DNA from 4 places in the Paenibacillus sp. FSL H7-0714 genome. Region 2 is predicted to be linked to each of the others. Evidence: riboswitches for the same ligand, from Rfam matches in the RefSeq annotation. Region 2 holds a riboswitch; each other region holds the start of a gene.
The links. A riboswitch is a leader RNA that binds a small molecule or an ion and turns the genes downstream of it on or off. The one in region 2 is predicted to bind cyclic di-GMP.
Positions count from the first base shown of each region.

Region 1: linked by a shared signal. The riboswitch ahead of NST34_RS10225 (DUF6612 family protein) and the one ahead of NST34_RS03210 (transglutaminase-like domain-containing protein) in region 2 are both predicted to bind cyclic di-GMP.
Region 3: linked by a shared signal. The riboswitch ahead of NST34_RS22490 (thiamine pyrophosphate-binding protein) and the one ahead of NST34_RS03210 (transglutaminase-like domain-containing protein) in region 2 are both predicted to bind cyclic di-GMP.
Region 4: linked by a shared signal. The riboswitch ahead of NST34_RS04785 (glycosyl hydrolase) and the one ahead of NST34_RS03210 (transglutaminase-like domain-containing protein) in region 2 are both predicted to bind cyclic di-GMP.

Region 1 is NZ_JBBOPT010000001.1:2,353,430-2,358,647, reverse strand. It holds gene NST34_RS10235 (FprA family A-type flavoprotein) at 7-1,245, opposite strand; gene NST34_RS10230 (CapA family protein) at 1,515-2,531, shown strand; gene NST34_RS10225 (DUF6612 family protein) at 2,613-3,461, opposite strand; cyclic di-GMP riboswitch class I at 3,579-3,670, opposite strand; gene NST34_RS10220 (RNA polymerase sigma factor) at 3,875-4,393, shown strand; gene NST34_RS10215 (DUF4179 domain-containing protein) at 4,377-5,218, shown strand, end outside.
Region 2 is NZ_JBBOPT010000001.1:713,055-718,272, forward strand. It holds gene NST34_RS03195 (glycosyltransferase family 2 protein) at 1-357, shown strand, start outside; gene NST34_RS03200 (GtrA family protein) at 347-751, shown strand; gene NST34_RS03205 (class D sortase) at 786-1,436, shown strand; cyclic di-GMP riboswitch class I at 1,561-1,641, shown strand; cyclic di-GMP riboswitch class I at 1,750-1,830, shown strand; gene NST34_RS03210 (transglutaminase-like domain-containing protein) at 1,844-2,653, shown strand; rRNA gene NST34_RS03215 (16S ribosomal RNA) at 3,025-4,582, shown strand; rRNA gene NST34_RS03220 (23S ribosomal RNA) at 4,816-5,218, shown strand, end outside.
Region 3 is NZ_JBBOPT010000001.1:5,019,493-5,024,710, reverse strand. It holds gene NST34_RS22505 (3-oxoacyl-[acyl-carrier-protein] synthase III C-terminal domain-containing protein) at 1-790, opposite strand, end outside; gene NST34_RS22500 (hypothetical protein) at 842-1,192, opposite strand; gene NST34_RS22495 (carboxymuconolactone decarboxylase family protein) at 1,231-1,599, opposite strand; gene NST34_RS22490 (thiamine pyrophosphate-binding protein) at 1,610-3,253, opposite strand; cyclic di-GMP riboswitch class I at 3,372-3,467, opposite strand; gene NST34_RS22485 (methyl-accepting chemotaxis protein) at 3,659-4,909, opposite strand; gene NST34_RS22480 (helix-turn-helix transcriptional regulator) at 5,032-5,218, opposite strand, start outside.
Region 4 is NZ_JBBOPT010000001.1:1,085,462-1,090,679, forward strand. It holds gene NST34_RS04775 (UDP-glucose dehydrogenase family protein) at 1-181, shown strand, start outside; gene NST34_RS04780 (sugar phosphate nucleotidyltransferase) at 905-2,278, shown strand; cyclic di-GMP riboswitch class I at 2,415-2,494, shown strand; gene NST34_RS04785 (glycosyl hydrolase) at 2,507-4,057, shown strand; gene NST34_RS04790 (glycosyl hydrolase) at 4,211-5,218, shown strand, end outside.

The DNA.
Region 1 (5,218 bases), 1.6 Mb from region 2:
TCCTCCCTAAAATGAACTCAGCAGCAAATCCGAAACAAATTCAGCCGCATTTTTAATTTTTTGAACTTTCTCAGGCTCTTTCGGGGAAAATCTGATTCGTACAGGGAACTCTACATGTGTCATCCCCGTGGTTTTAATAACCTCAGATGTGCTTTGCACCGTCATGTTTGTTCCATTCAGATAATCCTGAATGACTTCAATGGCTTCACCACTCCAGCCGTAGGAGCCAAAGGCTGCAGCAAGTTTACCTTCCAGATTCATATTGTGCAATTCTTTCAAAATGTTCTCCAGGTTCCCAATCATGTCCGCGTATTTAGTGGAGCTGCCAATAAAGACCGCGTCCGCTGACGTTATGCTGTTCAGAATATCAGTGGCACTACTTTTATCTGCATCCCAGACCTCTGTCTCTATATTATTTTCCTGCAAGCAATCCTGTATGATTTTGGCCATCTTCTTGGTACTGTTTTTGATGGTGGTATATACGATGGTTGCCTTTTTTCCTTGCGTCGTTTCACGGCTCAATGTGGCGTACATCCCGATATATTTACGTATGTCCTTCCGGATCACAAACCCATGGGAAGGAGCGATCATCCGGATCTCAAGATCCTTAACAGCCTCTAACAGGGTTCTTACATATCTTCTGTGAGGATGAATAATTGCTGCGTAATAGCCCTGGAAATCTTCCGTAATATCAAACCCGGCTTCATCGCTGAATAGATTCTCCACCGCAACATGCGTGCTGAAAATATCACAAGGAAATAAGATTTGATCTTCGATACAATAGGTGATCATCGTTTCTGCGGTATGGAGATACGGTGTTTCTTTAAACAGCAGCGTTTTCCCGCCAATATCCAGCTTATCTCCGTCTTTAACCACCAGGAAGTTCCGGCTATGAAGCTTGTACATTTCCTGCAATTCGGGAACAGCAATCTCGGTGCATACGATCGTGGCATTTGCAGCCTTGGCAGCGAGAGCTGCCAGTCCACCAGAGTGATCAGGCTCTGTATGATTAATTACAATGTAATGGATATCTAGAAGATCAATCATTTCACCCAGACACTCGGCATATTCACGTCCGAATTCCATATCTACGGTATCAATGACAGTTGGTTTACCTGTTTTTAATAAATAAGAATTATAGGTAGTTCCTTTTGCCAGAATCAGGCGATGAAAAGGAACATGACGGTTATCAATTTTGCCTATCCAGTAAATATCCTCGGCGATTTTCTTGAATTGTGTACTCATTTCTATAACCTCCAATGTTTGATTGATAATGTTTATCAACAACCATATTTTATTATGGCTGCCAAACAAAAAAGAGGATTTGAATCAAATTATGAAAGTTTGAAAAAAATGAATACCTTTAATTTAGACGATCTAAATAAAGTGATTATGCGTTGGGTCACATTTTAAATAAAAAGCCACACAAATGTTTGCACTTCGCCTTAAAGAAAGAATAACCCATAACAACTTTATGCCATATCCTAATGAAAATAATAAAAAGGTGGATATCCATGACTGAAATACAAATAGCTGCTGTGGGAGATCTAATGGTCAAACGTTATATTATTTCGGATGCTAAACAGCCTGATGGAACCTATTCGTTCAGCCCCCTGTTTGCAAAAGTAGCTCCTTATCTGAAACAGGCTGATTTGACGATTGGCAATCTCGAAACCACCTTTGCTGGAAGTGGCCCCGAATGCCGGAAAAGCCCACGATCAGGCGGTCCGATATTCAAATGTCCAGACGAACTGGCCCCTGCACTTAAGGAAGCCGGATTCGACGTATTAGTAACGGCCAACAATCATTGCATGGATTATGGTGCCCCGGGTCTGGTTCGGACGTTACGAGTTCTGGACCGTAATGGAATCGACCACACGGGAACAGCTAAATCATTAGAAGAATCCAAGAGAACGCTTATTAAAAACGTCAAAGGAATTACGATTGGCATCCTCTCCTACACAGCAGGAACCAACCGAATTCCTATACCAGTGAGTAAGCCATGGCTGGTTAACCGGATATCTACGCCCAAGATCATTCGGGAGATTCGAGATTTAAAAAAGAAAGTCGATCTAGTCTTGCTTTATCTGCATTTCGGAAGCGAATATCGTTACACTCCAAACAAGAGGCAAAAAGAGCTGGTCAATCTCTTCTTTAAAAATGGCGCCGACATCATACTGGGGTCTCACCCACATGTTCTTCAACCGTTAGCGCTTCGTGGAAAAAAACAATTCGTTATTTACTCATTGGGGAATTTTGTTTCTACTAAATTAATGAATATTCCTTATACACAAAGCGGTATCATACTTACGCTTAAAATAAAGAAGGATGAAAAAGGAAACACGAGTATAACTAACGTAGGTTACATCCCGACTTGTGTAGATCGAAGAATAAAAAGCGGCAGGAAAATTACAGAGATCATCCCCATCCGCGACGCATTAAAGAGAAGCGCCACCGACATAAAAACAGAGCGGCGAAATCTCATGAATCGAATGTTGAAACATACGACAACAATCTTAAAGAAGGAATAGAAACGTTATTAAAATAGAGAATACAGCAAAAAGCGCTGTTCTACAGAACAGCGCTTTTTGCTCAATATGAAATCGACCTTATTATTCTAGTTCGGCCGGTTTTACAATGGTTGTACCTTTGTTATTCTTGGAATATTTAGCTTCGATTTTCGTGTTGTATGTATCTTTTTCTCCGTCACTTGTCAGTACATAACTCAGATCGACTGTCAGCTTTTCCGTTTGCCAGGTCTTAGTATTGACGAATAATTTCCAAGTTACGCTTTTAGGTTGAACAGTCTCTCCATCCCAGAGGTTCTCCTGGTCATAGAGTTTGATTATTCCCTTAGCTGCTGTCGGATCAGTTACCGTGAACTGCAGGACAGTCTGTGCGCCAGCAGTGCTGACTTTCATAGATTTTTTATAATTTTTAACCGAATCAAGCATGGAAACAGGATCGTATTGACCTTTGGAGTAAAAAGAATCCCACTCCATCTTCTCCAGTGCAATCCAATACTGTGCATCGGGATCGATTGGCTCGCCGTCATCGTCGTAACCTTCATCTTCAGATTCATCGATCAGTTCACTTCCGTCTACAAGATAGTAAAACTCCTTGTCATTGGCATATAGACTGTACGATGTTTCTAAAAGACTACTATCAACGGTGCCAGCTGCAGCAAAATTCGGCAGTCGATTAATATCCAGCTTCAGTGTGTTAGTGTTGCTGATACGTACCCCACCGCTCTGAATATCCTGTTTTTTGATCACATCTAAGTGAAAATTCTTTATTGCTTTAGAGGCCGCCGTTACTTTGCTAATCATTTGATCCGCGGTTACTGCTGTTGTGGTAGCTGCAGACACGACTTCAGGATTAGACATCCATCCGATCGTTCCGGACAGCAATAAAGCACCTACTGCCAAACTAGTGCCTATTGTTTTGAAAAAACTGTTCATGTACTTCCCCTTTCGGCCCCTTGCGATAATGTAACGCCGTATAGGTCGAAATAATAAAAGAGCTCAAAATAGACTACATATTCTTAGAGCTATCCTTTATGCTTCATAAGACATCCCTATGGCGGCCTGGCGATCATTTCCTTCTGTAGAAAGGCTTTAGACCCATGGCTTTGTGTCATCATCTTTCGATGATTTTACCTTTAACGCGGACATTCAATTAGTTTTAATTAGCTTACGGACGCATGTCCCACCGCTAATTTTATCATGGTTATAATTACCTGTAAACGACTTATCTTCCATTCAAATTCGCTATGATGCTCAGAAGAAATACTTCACTCAAAATGAAAAATGAACGATTACATACGCTTATAAGTCTTATTAATGAGAACAGCAAAGACAGGGGGTGCAGCAAAATGTGTGACCGAGAAATTTTCGAGCTCTATAAAGAACAAGTATATTATTTTTGTTACTACTTAATGAAAAATCAGGCAGATGCAGAGGATATTTGCCAAGAGGTATTTGTAAAGGTTATCTTAGCGGATAAGTCTAAGGTAAGAAACTTGAAATCTTGGATTTTACGAATTGCTTCGAATGAGTGCCACAGTGTGATTAAAAGGCGTAAGACGGGGTGGATGAAAGAAGTACGTAATTATTTACTATCCAGGTCTGAGGAATCAAACCCTGTAGAAAAACGGTTGGATCGACAGGAAACTAAAAAAGAATTACAAGGGTTATACAGTCAGCTTCCCGACAAAATCAGAATGGTAGTAGTCCTTCGTTTTATAAACGAATTGACTGTACCCGAGATCTCTAAAGTTATGAGCATACCCGAAGGAACTGTAAAATCCAGACTGAACAAGGGACTTAAAATACTAAATAGAATGGGTGGAACTCAACTAAAGGAGCTGAGTAGTAATGAATCTGTATATTGAAAAAGATAGACATATTCCCCGACCGGATTATGATTTGATGTGGACTACCATTGAACAAGAAGCATATAAACGTCAAAGAAATCTGAATGCCTCCCAGAATACTCCTAGGCCTAATAAAAAGGTTGTTCCTATCAGCATCGTCTTCTCTTGCCTCTTACTTGTCGCCATTCCTGTATTCGCTAGTATGACGATTAATTGGGATAAAATTGGTGGGCGAAGTGTGAGCAATGCATTAAATAACGGCATCGGTCAACAGTATAATCTTCAAGCTTCCAGTTCAGGAGTAACAATGAATTTGAACGGTGTTGTAACTGACGGAGAAAAAATGAAAATGCTGTTATCACTTGATACTAAATCTGATCTATCCCAATATACTGGATTTGCTACAGAGGAAAACACCATGACTAGTGAATCCGGTGCCAAGGCAAAGGTATACGGTTATTTAGAATACGATCCTGAAAGCCAGAAACTCATTGGAGTATATGAGACACCTGATACATTAAAGGATGATAAAAAGGACTACAAGTTTGAAGCACGGAATCTCATTTTTTACCGTAATCAGAATATTCCCTTACAATCTAATCATCAAGCAGGGGATACAATCGATACTGGAGTTAAGCAATATCCAAGCATTCAAATCGAATCCGTTCGACATGTTTCCAATCAAACCATTATCCGTTACAAAGTCGCTGCATCACCATCTGACTTAGGACGGGGTAACCCACATTTGGTAGTTAGTACTGCAGGTCAAGAGAATGAGGCAATTCCAACCATCATGCCTAACGAAGGATCGGATTTATTTATTGAACAGGTTTTCAATATAAC
Region 2 (5,218 bases):
CTTAAGAAAATGATTCGTTTTGCGCTGGATGGGATCACTTCCTTTTCGCATAAGCCACTTAAGATTGCTACGTATGTCGGATTCTTTCTTTCCTTCTCGAGCTTTCTCTATTTATTCTTCGTATTGTTTCAAAGAATCTTTTTCACCTCATGGACGGTTCCAGGTTGGGCTTCCATTGTAGGGGTCAATTTGCTCTTTAACGGTATCGTTCTGATGCTGTTAGGTGTAATCGGTGAGTATATTGGACGGATTTATGACGAGTCTAAGGATAGACCGTTGTATATTGTCAGTGAGACCATAGGATATCGTAACGAAGAAGAAGTGGATCGCCGGAAGGATTACAAAGATGTCAGATAAGAACTTTCGGACTGCTTTCATACAGTTTCTCAAATTTAATGCTGTAGGTCTGGTAAATACCCTCATTGATTTCGTAATCTTTACATTACTGAACTCACTTGGGATGGTATATGCGTTGGCACAGGTTATTTCTTATAGTGCAGGGACAGCGAATAGCTTTATTTTGAATAAAAAAGTAACCTTCAAGGATCGTGACCGTGGCAATAAAGAGGGTTTTGATAAGACGCAGTTGCTGAAGTTTATCGTACTGAATCTGGTAGTACTCGGAATATCGCTGTTGCTAATGCATCTGTTGACTGACAAACTAGGCATTCAAGTGTTGATCTCTAAGGTATTAGTAACGTTTGTGACGGTGATTATTAACTTCTTCGGAAGTCGTAAATGGGTATTCTAAAGTTCAGTAGAACCAATCTACGGAGGTGAAAATCATGCGTAAATTCTCGTATGTGCTCATACTGGCGGGGATCCTTATCATGCTCTATCCAAAAGCTAACGAATGGTATAACGACTGGCAGCAGGATAAGCTATTAGAATCGGCTGAACTGAGCACCAGTGAAAGTACTCCACCACCTGATCTGAAGAGCAGATATGCCGAGGTCACTCAGCTACTAGCGGAGGAATCAGCTTTAGATGCACAAGCACAGCCGCAAGAAACAGAAAAGCCGGAACCGGAAATTGAAGTGGGTGGCAAAGTTATCGCATTAATTGAGATTGATAAGATCGATCTGAAGCTGCCTGTATTAGAAGGGGCTACTAAAGCGAATATGAAGCATGCCGCGGCCCATATGAAAGAAACAACTCCAATAGGAGAAATAGGGAACGCCGCAATAGCTGCACATAGAGCTAGAACTACGGGCAGATTGTTTAACAGATTGAATGAGGTTGTGATTGGGGATACGATTACGGTGAAGACTAGCGATCAGACTTATAATTACGAGGTTTATGATATTTCTGTTGTACTTCCTAGTGATGTGTCTGTTCTAGACGGGAATAACAAAGATAAAATTCTTACTCTAATTACGTGTGACCCACTAGTAGATCCTACACATCGTTTGATTGTTCATGCCAAACTTTCCTAATCGTTGACGAGAAATAACAAGAGAATTCAAATACAGAGAAATAACTATAAAATAATAGTAAATCTAGCAATTTTGTTCTTGTTTACGAGGATAAATATGGTAGTATAAGACTATAAAAGCTAAACACGATAAACGGCAAACCTATCGAAAGGTAGGGACGCAAAGCTAAAGGGCCTTCCCGTAAGGATGGCAGCCAGTTACCGAATGAAGAGGCTTTTTTTGTTTTTATAAAATATATAAGAATCTTAGATTCATATTTCTACTTGGACTGATTCTGTTAATTTGTCTAGTGAAATTAGAACAGATAGAGCTTATACGATAACGGCAAACCTATCGAAAGGTAGGGACGCAAAGCTAAAGGGCCTTCCCGAAAGGATGGCAGCCAGCTACCGAAAGGGGTTTTATCCGTGAAAAAGGTTTATTTTATGATGGTGGCGCTATTCGTACTGATTACTGCGGTTCCGGTAAGCGCAGCTCAAGCCGCAAGTGTAGATGCAAGCTGGTTGATTACATCGAAAGTGGCTCAAGGTGTTATTGGAATTAACTATGATATTCCGAAAGATAAAAGAATCAAACTCATGATCACTAAAGACAACAGCAGCTATACATATAACTTATATGCTTCTGGACAAGCTGAGGACTTCCCTTTACAACAAGGTAATGGTACTTATAAGGTTTCTGTTCTTGAGAACACAACCGGCAATAAATACAAAGCGTTATATTCCGAAGTAGTAGACGTAACCATGAGTGACTCGAATTCCGTATATTTGGGCTCCGTACAGAATGTGAAATGGAGTCCTTCTGATAAAGCGATCCTTAAGGCAAAAGAGCTTACAAAAGGCAAAACAACAGATGAAGAGAAAGTTAAGGCAATCTATAACTATGTAGTTGCTAATGTACAATACGATTATTCTCTTGCTAATAACGTAACAACAGATTACATTCCGAACATTAACAACACTTTGAATACTAAAAAAGGAATCTGCTATGACTATGCTTCTCTTTTTGCCGCAATGCTGCGTAGTGTAGATGTGCCTGCTAAATTGGTGATGGGGAATACTAGCTACGTTACGCAATACCATGCATGGAATGAAGTGTTGATGGATGGGAAATGGGTTACTATTGATACAACGGTAGATGCATCGTCAGCGAAGAGTAAGAAGAATACGGATTTTATTAAGGCTTCAAGTAAGTATACTGCAGCAAAATACTATTAATTTGCATCGCTAGATTCATAACTCTATTAAATAAACAACCAGCTTAATTATTAAGCTAGTTGTTTATTTTTCTATTAGGGGTTGCTTTTCTATGAATAGATAGGTTATTATAGTTAAGCGTTGTTAGACAGCGTACAGGCAATGTTTGAGAGAGTTATATAAACGGCTTTCGAAAAATAAAGCTTGCATTACTGAGAACAACATGATATATTATAAGAGTTGCTGCTGAGACATTAAACGGCGCCAACGAGAACTTGATCTTTGAAAACTGAACAACGAGTGAGTAGGAAATCACGAAAGTGAAATCCAAAATTAGAGAATTAATTTTCTCGTCAGATGTTTCAAAATGAGCATATCGCTCTTTTCAATACTAATTGGAGAGTTTGATCCTGGCTCAGGACGAACGCTGGCGGCGTGCCTAATACATGCAAGTCGAGCGGAGTTATTTTGAAAGCTTGCTTTCAAAATGATTTAGCGGCGGACGGGTGAGTAACACGTAGGCAACCTGCCCCTTAGACTGGGATAACTACCGGAAACGGTAGCTAATACCGGATAATTTCTTTTTTCTCCTGAAGAAAGAATGAAAGACGGAGCAATCTGTCACTGAGGGATGGGCCTGCGGCGCATTAGCTAGTTGGTGGGGTAACGGCCCACCAAGGCGACGATGCGTAGCCGACCTGAGAGGGTGAACGGCCACACTGGGACTGAGACACGGCCCAGACTCCTACGGGAGGCAGCAGTAGGGAATCTTCCGCAATGGACGAAAGTCTGACGGAGCAACGCCGCGTGAGTGATGAAGGTTTTCGGATCGTAAAGCTCTGTTGCCAGGGAAGAACGTCCGGTAGAGTAACTGCTATCGGAGTGACGGTACCTGAGAAGAAAGCCCCGGCTAACTACGTGCCAGCAGCCGCGGTAATACGTAGGGGGCAAGCGTTGTCCGGAATTATTGGGCGTAAAGCGCGCGCAGGCGGTCATTTAAGTCTGGTGTTTAAACCTTGGGCTCAACCTGAGGTCGCACTGGAAACTGGGTGACTTGAGTACAGAAGAGGAAAGTGGAATTCCACGTGTAGCGGTGAAATGCGTAGATATGTGGAGGAACACCAGTGGCGAAGGCGACTTTCTGGGCTGTAACTGACGCTGAGGCGCGAAAGCGTGGGGAGCAAACAGGATTAGATACCCTGGTAGTCCACGCCGTAAACGATGAGTGCTAGGTGTTAGGGGTTTCGATACCCTTGGTGCCGAAGTTAACACAGTAAGCACTCCGCCTGGGGAGTACGGTCGCAAGACTGAAACTCAAAGGAATTGACGGGGACCCGCACAAGCAGTGGAGTATGTGGTTTAATTCGAAGCAACGCGAAGAACCTTACCAGGTCTTGACATCCCTCTGAATCCACTAGAGATAGTGGCGGCCTTCGGGACAGAGGAGACAGGTGGTGCATGGTTGTCGTCAGCTCGTGTCGTGAGATGTTGGGTTAAGTCCCGCAACGAGCGCAACCCTTAACTTTAGTTGCCAGCAGGTAAGGCTGGGCACTCTAGAGTGACTGCCGGTGACAAACCGGAGGAAGGTGGGGATGACGTCAAATCATCATGCCCCTTATGACCTGGGCTACACACGTACTACAATGGCCGGTACAACGGGAAGCGAAACCGCGAGGTGAAGCCAATCCCATCAAAGCCGGTCTCAGTTCGGATTGCAGGCTGCAACTCGCCTGCATGAAGTCGGAATTGCTAGTAATCGCGGATCAGCATGCCGCGGTGAATACGTTCCCGGGTCTTGTACACACCGCCCGTCACACCACGAGAGTTTACAACACCCGAAGTCGGTGGGGTAACCCGCAAGGGAGCCAGCCGCCGAAGGTGGGGTAGATGATTGGGGTGAAGTCGTAACAAGGTAGCCGTATCGGAAGGTGCGGCTGGATCACCTCCTTTCTATGGAGAATAGTCTTCTGCAATGAAGACATTCAAATTGGAAGTTAAACTTCCAAATCTCAGGTTTAGGCCTGTTACTCACTCGTTGCTCAGTTTTGAGAGTTTAAGCTCTCATCTTTAAACTTGATCCTTGAAAACTGGATACCGAAACGAATTTGCGTTTTAGAACATCTTTTAGCAACTTGTGTAAACAAGTAAATGTTATTAGTGAGATTTTTCTTAGGAAAAATCAAGGTTAAGCTAATAAGAGCACACGGAGGATGCCTAGGCGCCAGGAGCCGACGAAGGACGTGGCGAACAACGAAACTGCCTCGGGGAGCTGTAAGCAAGCTTTGATCCGGGGGTGTCCGAATGGGGAAACCCAGCTGTGGTAATTCGCAGTTACTCATCTCTGAACACATAGGAGATGTAGAGGCAGACCAGGGGAACTGAAACATCTAAGTACCCTGAGGAAGAGAAAACAATAGTGATTCCGTCAGTAGCGGCGAGCGAACGCGGAACAGCCTAAACCTAAGAGCTTGCTCTTAGGGGTTGTGGGACGTCTCACATGGAGTTACAAAGGAATATGGTAGGTGAAGAGGTCTGGAAAGGCCCGCGATAGAGGTAAAAGCCCTGTAGCCTAAACTGTGTTCTCTC
Region 3 (5,218 bases), 4.3 Mb from region 2:
TATTAGGCAGTGAAAGCTGTGAGAAACAGGCCGCTTTAATAGATTCAGGCGCTATGTTGTTATCAGATAGAAGCGTGCGAATCGATTCAGAAGCAGCATCTACGCAAATGGAATCATCAAATGGAATGAATTTCACATTGAATTCTCCAGCCGCGACGCCTTTTCTACCCAGATTAGCCAAGCCTTCAGCCGGGAACATGGAGTTGCCGTAAACGCATGTGTCTGTTTGATAGACAGAATCAATGAAGCCTACCGCATTATCATCGCGCACAAGAAGGACTGCCGCAGCTGCATCACCGAAGTTAGCATAATAGACTGGATCATTCTTATCTGCATGAGGTGCTACATAATCGGATCCGATGACCAAAGCACGTTTAATTCTAGGATTGGCTTGCATTTGACGGCTCACCTGTTCTACGGAAGCAGTCATACCTGCACAGTTAGCGTTGCTATCTATACAAATTGTATGGGATGCGCCGTTAATTAAACGGTGAATCATTAAAGAGTTAGTAGGAAAGATATATTCAGGAGTTTGACTTGCATAGGCAATAAGATCGATATCAGCGCCAGTGAGACCATTTTTATCCAACACATTACTGGCAGCCTCAAAAGCCATCGTAAGAGAATTTTCTTCCTCATTCTTAATGCTATAGCGCGTATCACGACCTAAAGTGGTCAGTAGACCTCGGATATCAATACCCTTTTCGTCAAAATGCTTAATAAAAAAGTCGTTACCAACTTTATTACTAGGATGATAGATATCAATGTCTTGAATACGAATTCCGGTCATATGAATGAATCCTCCTGAAAAACTCTATAGTTTTTTTAGTTATAAGAAGAATTAAGCTGTAACGGTGGAAATGATCTCGATGTTATCTAGTCCTGCTTTACGACCCAGACGAGCAAGCTGCATTTTAAGAATTGGGTTATTCTCAAGGGTTAGATTTACTTTTACAAATCCATCATTCTTAAACATTACGAAGCAACCTTCCAAAAGAGGCACAACATCAGGTGCAGTTACGTTTAGCTTTCTGCAGTCGATTTGTAATTCATAGTCAGCTGGAGTGATAGGATTAATAGTTTGTTGATAAGCTTGGATAGATTTCAGACCATCTTCTTCAGAAAATGTTCCTTCCAGCTCAATATTGATTACTTTTTTAGTAGTGTCTGTCTTTAAAATAAACTGTCCCACGTTAACATCTCCCGATATTTTAATTTTACTGAAAATAGTTACTTTATTTCTTCAATCGTTTCGAGAAGAATATTAAAAGCGGTGATGATTCTAGGTGCCCCTATAGCGGGTACTAAGTGTAATAGAATACCTTTGAGTTGTTCTACAGTAACTCCCACACGAAGAGCCATGACATAATGAACACCCAATTGATCAAACTGACCCATCGAAATCAGGGCAGAGATAACTGCGATTTCCTTCCAGTCAGCTTCGATTGTGTTGCGTTGAAAAATATCGCCGTAGGCATTCCCCATAATAAATTCAGCCAAATCGGGGAAATGTTCTTTAATCGGAGCCAGTGCTTTAGCTCCGTAGTCTCCAGAGAGATTCGTGAAGTGGTTCAGACCACTGTTTACATTGTCTTTCATAAGTGACCTCCTAATTTAGGTTCAAAGTACGGTGAGCAGTCGGAGGGACCTCATCACGGTCTGTTAGCAGTTCAATGACGGCAACACGGTTGATGGCAACAGCATCCTTGATGGCTGTTTCGAACTCCTCCGCTGTCTCACATTTGTAACCCTTAGCGCCTAGTGATTCTGCGAATTTCACAGCATCCATAGGGACTTCGTAGATAGTTCCGTCAATACGTCCTGTAGTTTTTTCCATACCTTTTAGAGCCATATCTAGCTGTTTATTATTCACAACAATGAATATGACAGGAATATCCTTGCAGACAGCAGCGTTAATCTCTGCGCCTAGCATCATAAAGCAGCCATCTCCTGTAATGCAGAAGATCGTTTCTTCTGGAGCAGCAACCTTTGCACCAATCGCCATTCCGATGGAATTACCCATACAAGCAAAGTAAGCATCGAAAACAAAACTGCCCGGTTTCTTAACCTTGTACCATTTCGCAGCATGGAAACCGTGACTTCCATCATCAACAAAGACTGTGCTGTTATAAGGAATCAAATCACTCATCGTACTCAAGACCGATGCAAGTGAAAGGTTTGGTAAAATCGGAGGCTCTTCGGTATAATCGGAATTTGTCGGTGCTTCGCGTTTTGTGATGTTGTTCGTGTCAATATTATTGAGATAGTAAACTAGATTGTCCCGTAGATCTCCAGTCACTGGAATCGTTTTAGAGAACAATATTTTTCCGACAAAAGTCGGATCGCTATCAAACTGAATTAATGTTGCAGGATGATTTTCCCTTTTAAGATTACAAATAGTCATATCACTTAAACGTGACCCGAGAACGATAAATAGATCACTTTGATTCAGCAAGTCATCCCCATGGGTACAACCGCCTACTCCAATTGGACCGTGATAGAGTGGATGATCCCAAGCTATAGCCCCTTTACCACCTGGAGATGTAACTACAGGAATATTAAATGTTTCCGCTAATTGAATTAGCTCACTATGTGCTCCTGAGCGGTTAACGCCTTTACCCGCGATAATTATTGGATTCTTAGAGTTATTTATAGCATCAAGTACACGGTCGATATTAGCATGGCTAACCAGTGATTCGCGTTCAGGGATTACAATATTACATTCCTCTAGCAATTCCGTTTGTACATCAAAGGGAATACAAAGGTGAACTGGACCACGATTACCGCTCAAAGCAATGGATATGGCATGATTAAAGATTGTGTTAAAGTGATCTCCACGTTCAATAAGCTTGCTATATAAGGTGGCAGGTCTAAACATATCAGCTAAATCAGCTAGAAAAGAAGTAGAGTCCTGACATTGGGGAATTCCAAGCTCTTTAATAGATTGATGGCCAGTAATAAATAGGACAGGTAGGTTGTTAGCCTTAGCATGTGCTGCTGCAGTTAATAGGTTTGTTCCACCAGGACCTGAAGTACCAAAAGCTACACCTAGTTTTCCAGTTTTAAGCGCATACCCGGCTGCTTCGAAGCCGGAACTGGACTCATGTCTCCCAGGAATAAATTCAATACCGTAATCTACCATTTTAAGAACAATAGGACAAATGGATTTCCCAATAATACCAAAGGAATGGGTAACACCTAGGTTCCGTAGTGCTTCCGACATGTAATCTGCGACTGTCTTCAAAAAATACACCTCACAAGTTGATTGTTATTTTAAAATCAAACATTAGAAAACCTGTGCTCTGAATTAGGGCACAGGTTGGTGGCATAAATCGCCATAGAGACTGAACAATTGTTCAGTCGTCTTGGTTTTCTGCAACCTGGCAGTCATGGCCTCTGATTAAAAATGAGGCTGTAGATCCATGGTTTTGCGTCATCCTCTTTCGAAGATTTTGCCAATATTAATTTTAAAATTTATAAGAAGAATTTTCCTTTACAATATATTCCTAGAGTACCTTTGTCAATATATTTTCGCAAATTAACTCGAATTTTGACGAAAGTCTTGTCCAACCTATGAAATAATAGATATAAAAAAACTCCCCCTAAGTCAAAACTTAGGAGGAGTTTTTGGACTTGTTTATATATTTTTGCAAGTGACTTAAAACTTGAAAATATGGATAGTCTTCTGTAGATTAAACACAGCCTGTGTCATTTTCTCAGTTTCTTCAGCAACAGACTGCAGGGCATTAATTTGTTCATTCATAGCGGCGGATACTTCCTCGGTGCCGGCAGCGGTTTGCTGTGTGATTGCAGAGATATTCTCTATTGCACTTGAGATTTTCAAGGCACTTTCCAACATCAGATCACTTTCAGCAGAGAAGGAAGAGATTTGCTCGGTAATATACTGCACACTTTGCACAATTTGAGCAAAGATATGAGCAGATTGAGTGATCATCTCATTCTGTACCTGTACGACTTCTTCGTTGATAGCGATATTGTCGATCGCTTGTTTGATATCAGTTTCGATGCTCCGAACTAAGCCAAAGACTTCCTTCGTTGAAGCCGTTGATTCTTCGGCAAGTTTACGAACCTCCTGTGCGACTACAGCAAATCCTCGACCATGCTCTCCGGCGCGTGCTGCTTCGATGGAGGCATTCAGCGATAAGAGGTTGGTCTGCTCAGCGATCTCTGTGATGGTTTTTGTAATCATCGTAATTCCGCGAGCATTATGAGACAGGGCTTCGATAGTATCAGCTACTTTTTGAGTAGCCTGGATGTTTTTGCGCATGCCTTCAGCTTGAGTATCAACGGACTGCCGTCCTTGTTCAACTAGTTCTAATGTATGTATTGAACGTCTGTTCATTTCTTTCGTTGAGTTCGTATAATTGGATACTTTATTCTCAATATCTTTAATGGATTCTGTCATTTCAGCGATATCCGTAGATATTTCATTTGCACCAAGAGCTAGCTCGTTAGACGAAGAGGCTACCTGTGCCATGACAATTTTCAAATTCTGATTCTTATCTTCGATTCCACGGCTTGCATCCATAACTTGACGAGTGATTTGTGATGCTTCTGTCAAAATCTTCTTGAGCTTGTCAATCATAGTATTAAAGGAACGACTTACGTCCCCCATAGACCCGTTCTCATCGGCTCTACTAGTAAAATCCCCTTTTGAAATACTATGAGATACATTCGCGATGTCATCAAAAGAAGATGTAAGCGTTCTCTCGATAAAGCGGGCCACTGGGAAGGTTAGAGCAGCAAGAACAACGATTAGAACAATACCCAAAATAATGTTGCCTAAGATCATAAAAGTAACTAAAACAGGGATGGCAAATAGTGCGGCAACGAGGTAACATCCGGCAACAATTCTTTGTTTTAACGGAAGTTTATGCATCCAGTTCATTGGTATAATGTCCTCCTTATTAATATTATGTATTGGTGTTATTATATGGGATTTAAAGGTGATTGGTCTATAGTAAGAACTGACATAAATCTTCTTTTCGGAGTAGTTCTTTAGATTTCGTGTCAAAAATCCTCATAAATAGCGGAAATTCTTGCGATAGCAGACTTTACCATCTCTAAAAGTTCTTGCGGTGAAAGTACAATAACCGAGGGACTAAAAGAAAGGATTATCCGGCAGGCCGACTCGATCGTATTAAATTCGGCATCTACGTTCACCCACTCTGCATTGCTTGTTGGCTCTATCAATTGG
Region 4 (5,218 bases), 370 kb from region 2:
ACTCAAGGAGATTGATCTGCATCAGCTGGCGAAAAGCATGCGTAATGGGGTGCTGATCGATGGACGCAACGTGTATTCCAAGGAGCAAATCGAGGGTACCGGCCTCGTTTATCATTCTGTCGGCCGCCCGCAGATGGGTGGATTGAGCGGTTATTCTGCTAGTGTGGCTGGAGCGGTTTAATCTATATATATTGAACTTGAGATTTTTGTGTTAAGTGTCAGTCGCAACTGCGGTGAATGTTTGGACTTCCAGCCGCTCTTGTTTCCAGATTTCTTGATTTATATCGCTTAATAGCGGATGAAATCCGGAAAAGCTTATGCTTACGAAGTGAGCTTTCCTACGGAAAGCTTTTAGGCGGACGCTATCGCTCCTACAGTTCCAAAATTCCCCTCCGTCACTCCGTTCCCTTATCATAAGTTTTAAGCAATTTATAAAGTTAGAGTACTCTGATTGTTTATCGCAGTAGCAGATAACCTTGTTGTTGTAGTAGTACTTGCGTTGGCTGCTGCCTCCATAGGAGCAGAAGCAAATCTTTAGAAAAACGTGCTGCCTTCCGGCTGGTACAGCCCGGTGCAGTACGGTTCAAGCATTTAGAGGAAGTTGGTTAGGTAAAGAACGGAAAGGGAATTTGGAACTGTAGAAACGGAGTGTTCGCCCGAAAGATTTCCGTAGGAAAGCTAGCTTCGAAAGCATATGCTATCCTCGGATTTCTACCGCTGGCGGCGGTTCAAATCAGGAAATCTGAGGATAACAGCGATCGGAAGTCCAAAATCCCTTGGAGTGGTTCATACCTAATAAATTTTTTTAAAAATGCATCCGCTCGAACTAAGGCTAAGCGGAAGCTATACGTTTTGATAACAATTCAATTATGCTCATTTCCATATATTAAGGAGGGTTCATTCTATGAAAATGGTACTTCTATCAGGCGGTTCAGGTAAACGGTTATGGCCGTTGTCCAACGACTCACGTTCAAAGCAATTTCTAAAGGTACTTGAAAGCCCTCAAGGTGAACCAGAATCCATGGTACAACGTGTCTGGAGACAGCTGGAGGAAGCGGGGATGGCAGAATCATCTTATCTGGCTACCGGCCGCGGCCAAGTAGAAATGATACAAAGCCAACTGGGAAGTCATGTGCCGATTATCGTTGAACCGGAGCGTCGGGATACTTTTCCGGCTATCGCCTTAACAGCTACCTATCTTTATTCAGTGGCAGGTGTTTCTCCAGCGGAGACGGTAGCAATATTGCCTGTTGACCCTTATGTAGAAGCATCCTTTTTCGATACCATAGCTATGCTTGAGGGGACCATGCTGGAAAGTGGAGCAAATTTGGCACTAATGGGTGTTGTTCCTGAACATGCCTCAGAGAAATACGGATATATTATTCCTACCACCGAAGAGGCGGGGGGAAATGGTTTTATGAAGGTGAGTCACTTTCAAGAGAAACCAGACCGTATACAAGCAGAACAGCTCATCGAGCAAAATGCATTGTGGAATTGTGGAGTGTTTGCCTTCCGCTTAGGGTACTTGTTAGATATTTTGCAGCGTAAAGGGTTGCCTTTAGGATATGAAGAATTGCAGAAGCAGTATAAGCTATTGTCTTCCATCAGCTTTGATTATGAAGTGGTAGAGAAAGAAGAACATATTGTAGTACAGCCGTATGATGGATTCTGGAAGGATCTTGGAACGTGGAATACGCTGACAGAGGAAATGAGCAGCAAGCATGTAGGAAAAGGTTTTGTAACGGCGGATTCTGAGGGGACTTGCTTGATTAATGAGCTGGATATTCCGATTACGGTAATTGGTGCGAAGGATCTGATCATTGCGGCTAGCCCGGATGGGATTCTAGTTACCCATAAAGCTGAGAGCCCACGGATTAAAGAAGTGCTGAAGACCTTTGAACAAAGACCGATGTACGAGGAACGCCGCTGGGGCCATTACAAAGTTATTGATTATGTGAAATATGATGAAGGCAATGAAGTGCTGACCAAACGGATTTTTATATCCGAGGGGAATAATATCAGCTATCAATTACATCGCAAGCGTAGTGAAATTTGGACAATCGTCAGCGGCGAAGCAAGTATTGTGCTGAATGAGAAAAAACATAATGTGAAGGCTGGGGACGTGGTACGTATACCGGAAGGAACGAAGCACGCGATCCTTGCTTTGACGGATGTCGAGTTTATAGAGGTACAGACGGGTTCTGAATTAGTAGAAGAAGATAACATTCGTATTACTTTAGACTGGAATGATATAGAACTACAACAATTCATTTCATAGGTCTAACCTATCTATTTAACCAATCCAAAATTTCTTGAAACAGGTAAATTGACTCAATTATCAAAAAAAGTCATAAAAACACTAAATATATCATTAATTGTCGTCGATACTTACGGTAAGAGAGATTATTTCTCTTAAATTGAAAAGGCAAACCTATCGAAAGGTAGGGACGCAAAGCTATAGGGCCTTCGAAAGAGTGGCAGCCTGGCTACCGAAAGGGAGATTATTTTGAAAGCTTACCGTACGTATCGATTATTTGGCGCATTTCTGTCACTCGTCTTGTTTCTGACTGCACTTCCGCTTACTGTTGGAATTTCGCCGTCTGTTGTCATAGCTGCTTCAAATTCTGGAACGCCAGTTACCCCAGGAGCCTCACCTGAAGCCGTAAAGCTGCTTAACTATTTTTACTCGATCTCAGGAAAAGGTATTATTGCTGGTCAACATGACTATTTAGAAAGTCCAGATGAAATTAACAATATGCTGAAGGGAACCAGCGGACAATATGCCGCTCTTCACGGTTATGAACTGGGCGCGATCAGCGGTCAGTCAGAAGGAACGATGGCCTGGCAGCGTCAAAATGTGGTGAACAGCGCCATCAACTGGAATAAAGCGGGCGGGATCGTAGCTATGACTTTTCATGCTAACCTGCCGGGCACCTCTTATGACTGGGATAATGTAAAAAAAACACTTAGTCAGAATGAGTTCGATAGTTACGTTACACCGGGTACCAAGCAATATAACAATCTGATCGCTGAAATTGATAAGGTGGCAGTCCCCCTAAAAAGCTTGCGCGATGCCAATGTTCCGGTGCTTTGGAGACCCTATCATGAAATGAACGGGAACTGGTTCTGGTGGGGGAAGAAAAATAACTTTTCTAAACTTTGGAATATTATGTATGACCGTTTTGTTAACGTTCATAAATTAAATAATTTGTTATGGGTATGGAGTCCGAATGCTCCCAATGTTTGGTCAGATCCTTATGCGCTAACTTATCCAGGTGCTGATAAAGTAGATATTCTGGCAGCAGATATATACGAAAATGATTACCAGCAAAAATACTATGACAGCTTGTTGAGTCTAGCCGCAGGCAAACCGATTGCGATCGGGGAGAATGGTGAAATGCCTAATCTGGAGAAGCTTCAGCAATCACAAAGTAAATGGACGTATATGATGAGCTGGGGAAAAATGCTTTACGAGAATAACAGTGCAGATACAATTAAAACATTTATGAATAGCAACTATACCCTGACCAGAGATAAATTAAATACTGGTCTGGCACCGACACCTAGCGCTGCACCAGCGCCGGCACCTCCCGAAGAAGAGGGTGAGGCAGCCATTCCTCTTGCGAAGGGGCTTGCAGGAGAATATTACAACAACATACAGCTATCGGGAACAGCAGCTCTTACTAGAACTGATGCAATTATCGATTTCAATTGGCGGCAAGGATCGCCGGAAGCCGCCCTCGGGATTGATCGTTTCTCCATACGTTGGAGCGGTAAAATTAAGCCATTATATGATGAGCAATATACATTTTACACTACCTCAGATGATGGCATCCGTGTGTGGGTGAATGGGCAATCCGTGATTGATAGTTGGACTAAGCAAAGTGGTACTGAGCGTAAGGGTAATATAACGCTGAAGGCTGGCCAGCTATATGATATCAAGGTGGAGTATTACGAAAATGAAGGCGATGCGAGAGTCCGCTTGATGTGGGAAAGTGCTAGTCAAGCTAAAGAGACAGTTCCAGCAAGTGCACTTTATCTTCCGGATGTCTCCTGATTGATGAAAATTAAAGGTCGATCCTTAGTGGCTCTGCGTTATTGCAGAGCTACTAAGCTATAGTCCTCATTAGGTCAGAAGACGATTGTCCGATAACAGGTATGTTTATTTAGCACCTGTGGAGGCAGTACAGCTACCGAAAGGAGGATTTATTTGCGTAAATATTATAAGCAAAACAGATTGTTGTTTACTATATTACCGGTGTTTATTATTTTTTCCTTGCTGCCTTGGGGAGAGGTTAAGAGTCTTCCGAAGGCTATGAGTGTTTCTTCCGCTCTTCCTCCGGCTATACCAAGCAATCCATCAGCTTCTGAAGAAGCCAAGCAACTGCTGAGTAATTTGGTGAATCTACGTGGCAAAGGAATCCTGTCTGGCCAGCATGATTATCTAGAAAGTCCAGATGAACTGGTTCATAAGCTGAAGAATACATCGGGACAAAATGCCGTTCTACATGGTTATGAATTGGGGGCAATTAATAATCAACCCAAAGGGACGATCGCAGAACAGCGACAAGCTGTTATAGACAGTGCAATTGAGTGGTATCAAGAGGGTGGCATTGTAGCCATGACATTCCATCAGAGTTTGCCGGGGACTTCTCCGGAATGGTCCAATGTAAACAGAAGTCTCAGTCAAGAGAAGTTTAATGCTTATGTTACGCCTGGGACGGCTCAGTATAAGAGTCTAATCTCTGATCTAGACGAGATCGCTGGCTATTTGGGACAGCTGCGTGATGCCGGAGTTCCAGTCTTATGGCGACCTTACCATGAAATGAACGGCGGTTGGTTTTGGTGGGGGAAAAAGGACAATTTTTCAGCGCTTTGGAATATTGTCTATGATCGTTTTGTAAATACACATCAACTGAATAATCTACTGTGGGTGTGGAATCCGAATGCGCCGAATGAATGGGCAGATCCTTATGCTGCATATTATCCCGGTGCGGATAAACTCGATGTTCTGGCTGCGGATATCTACAATAACGATTATAAGCAGTCCTACTATGAGGATCTGCTCGCACTGGCCGAAGGTAAACCAATCGGAATCGGGGAGAGCGGACAGCTGCCGAACCCGGATGTATTAACTGAGAAACAAAATAAATGGGTCTATATGATGACCTGGGGAAAATTACTGACAGAAAATAATACGCTACAGTCAATTAAAAGC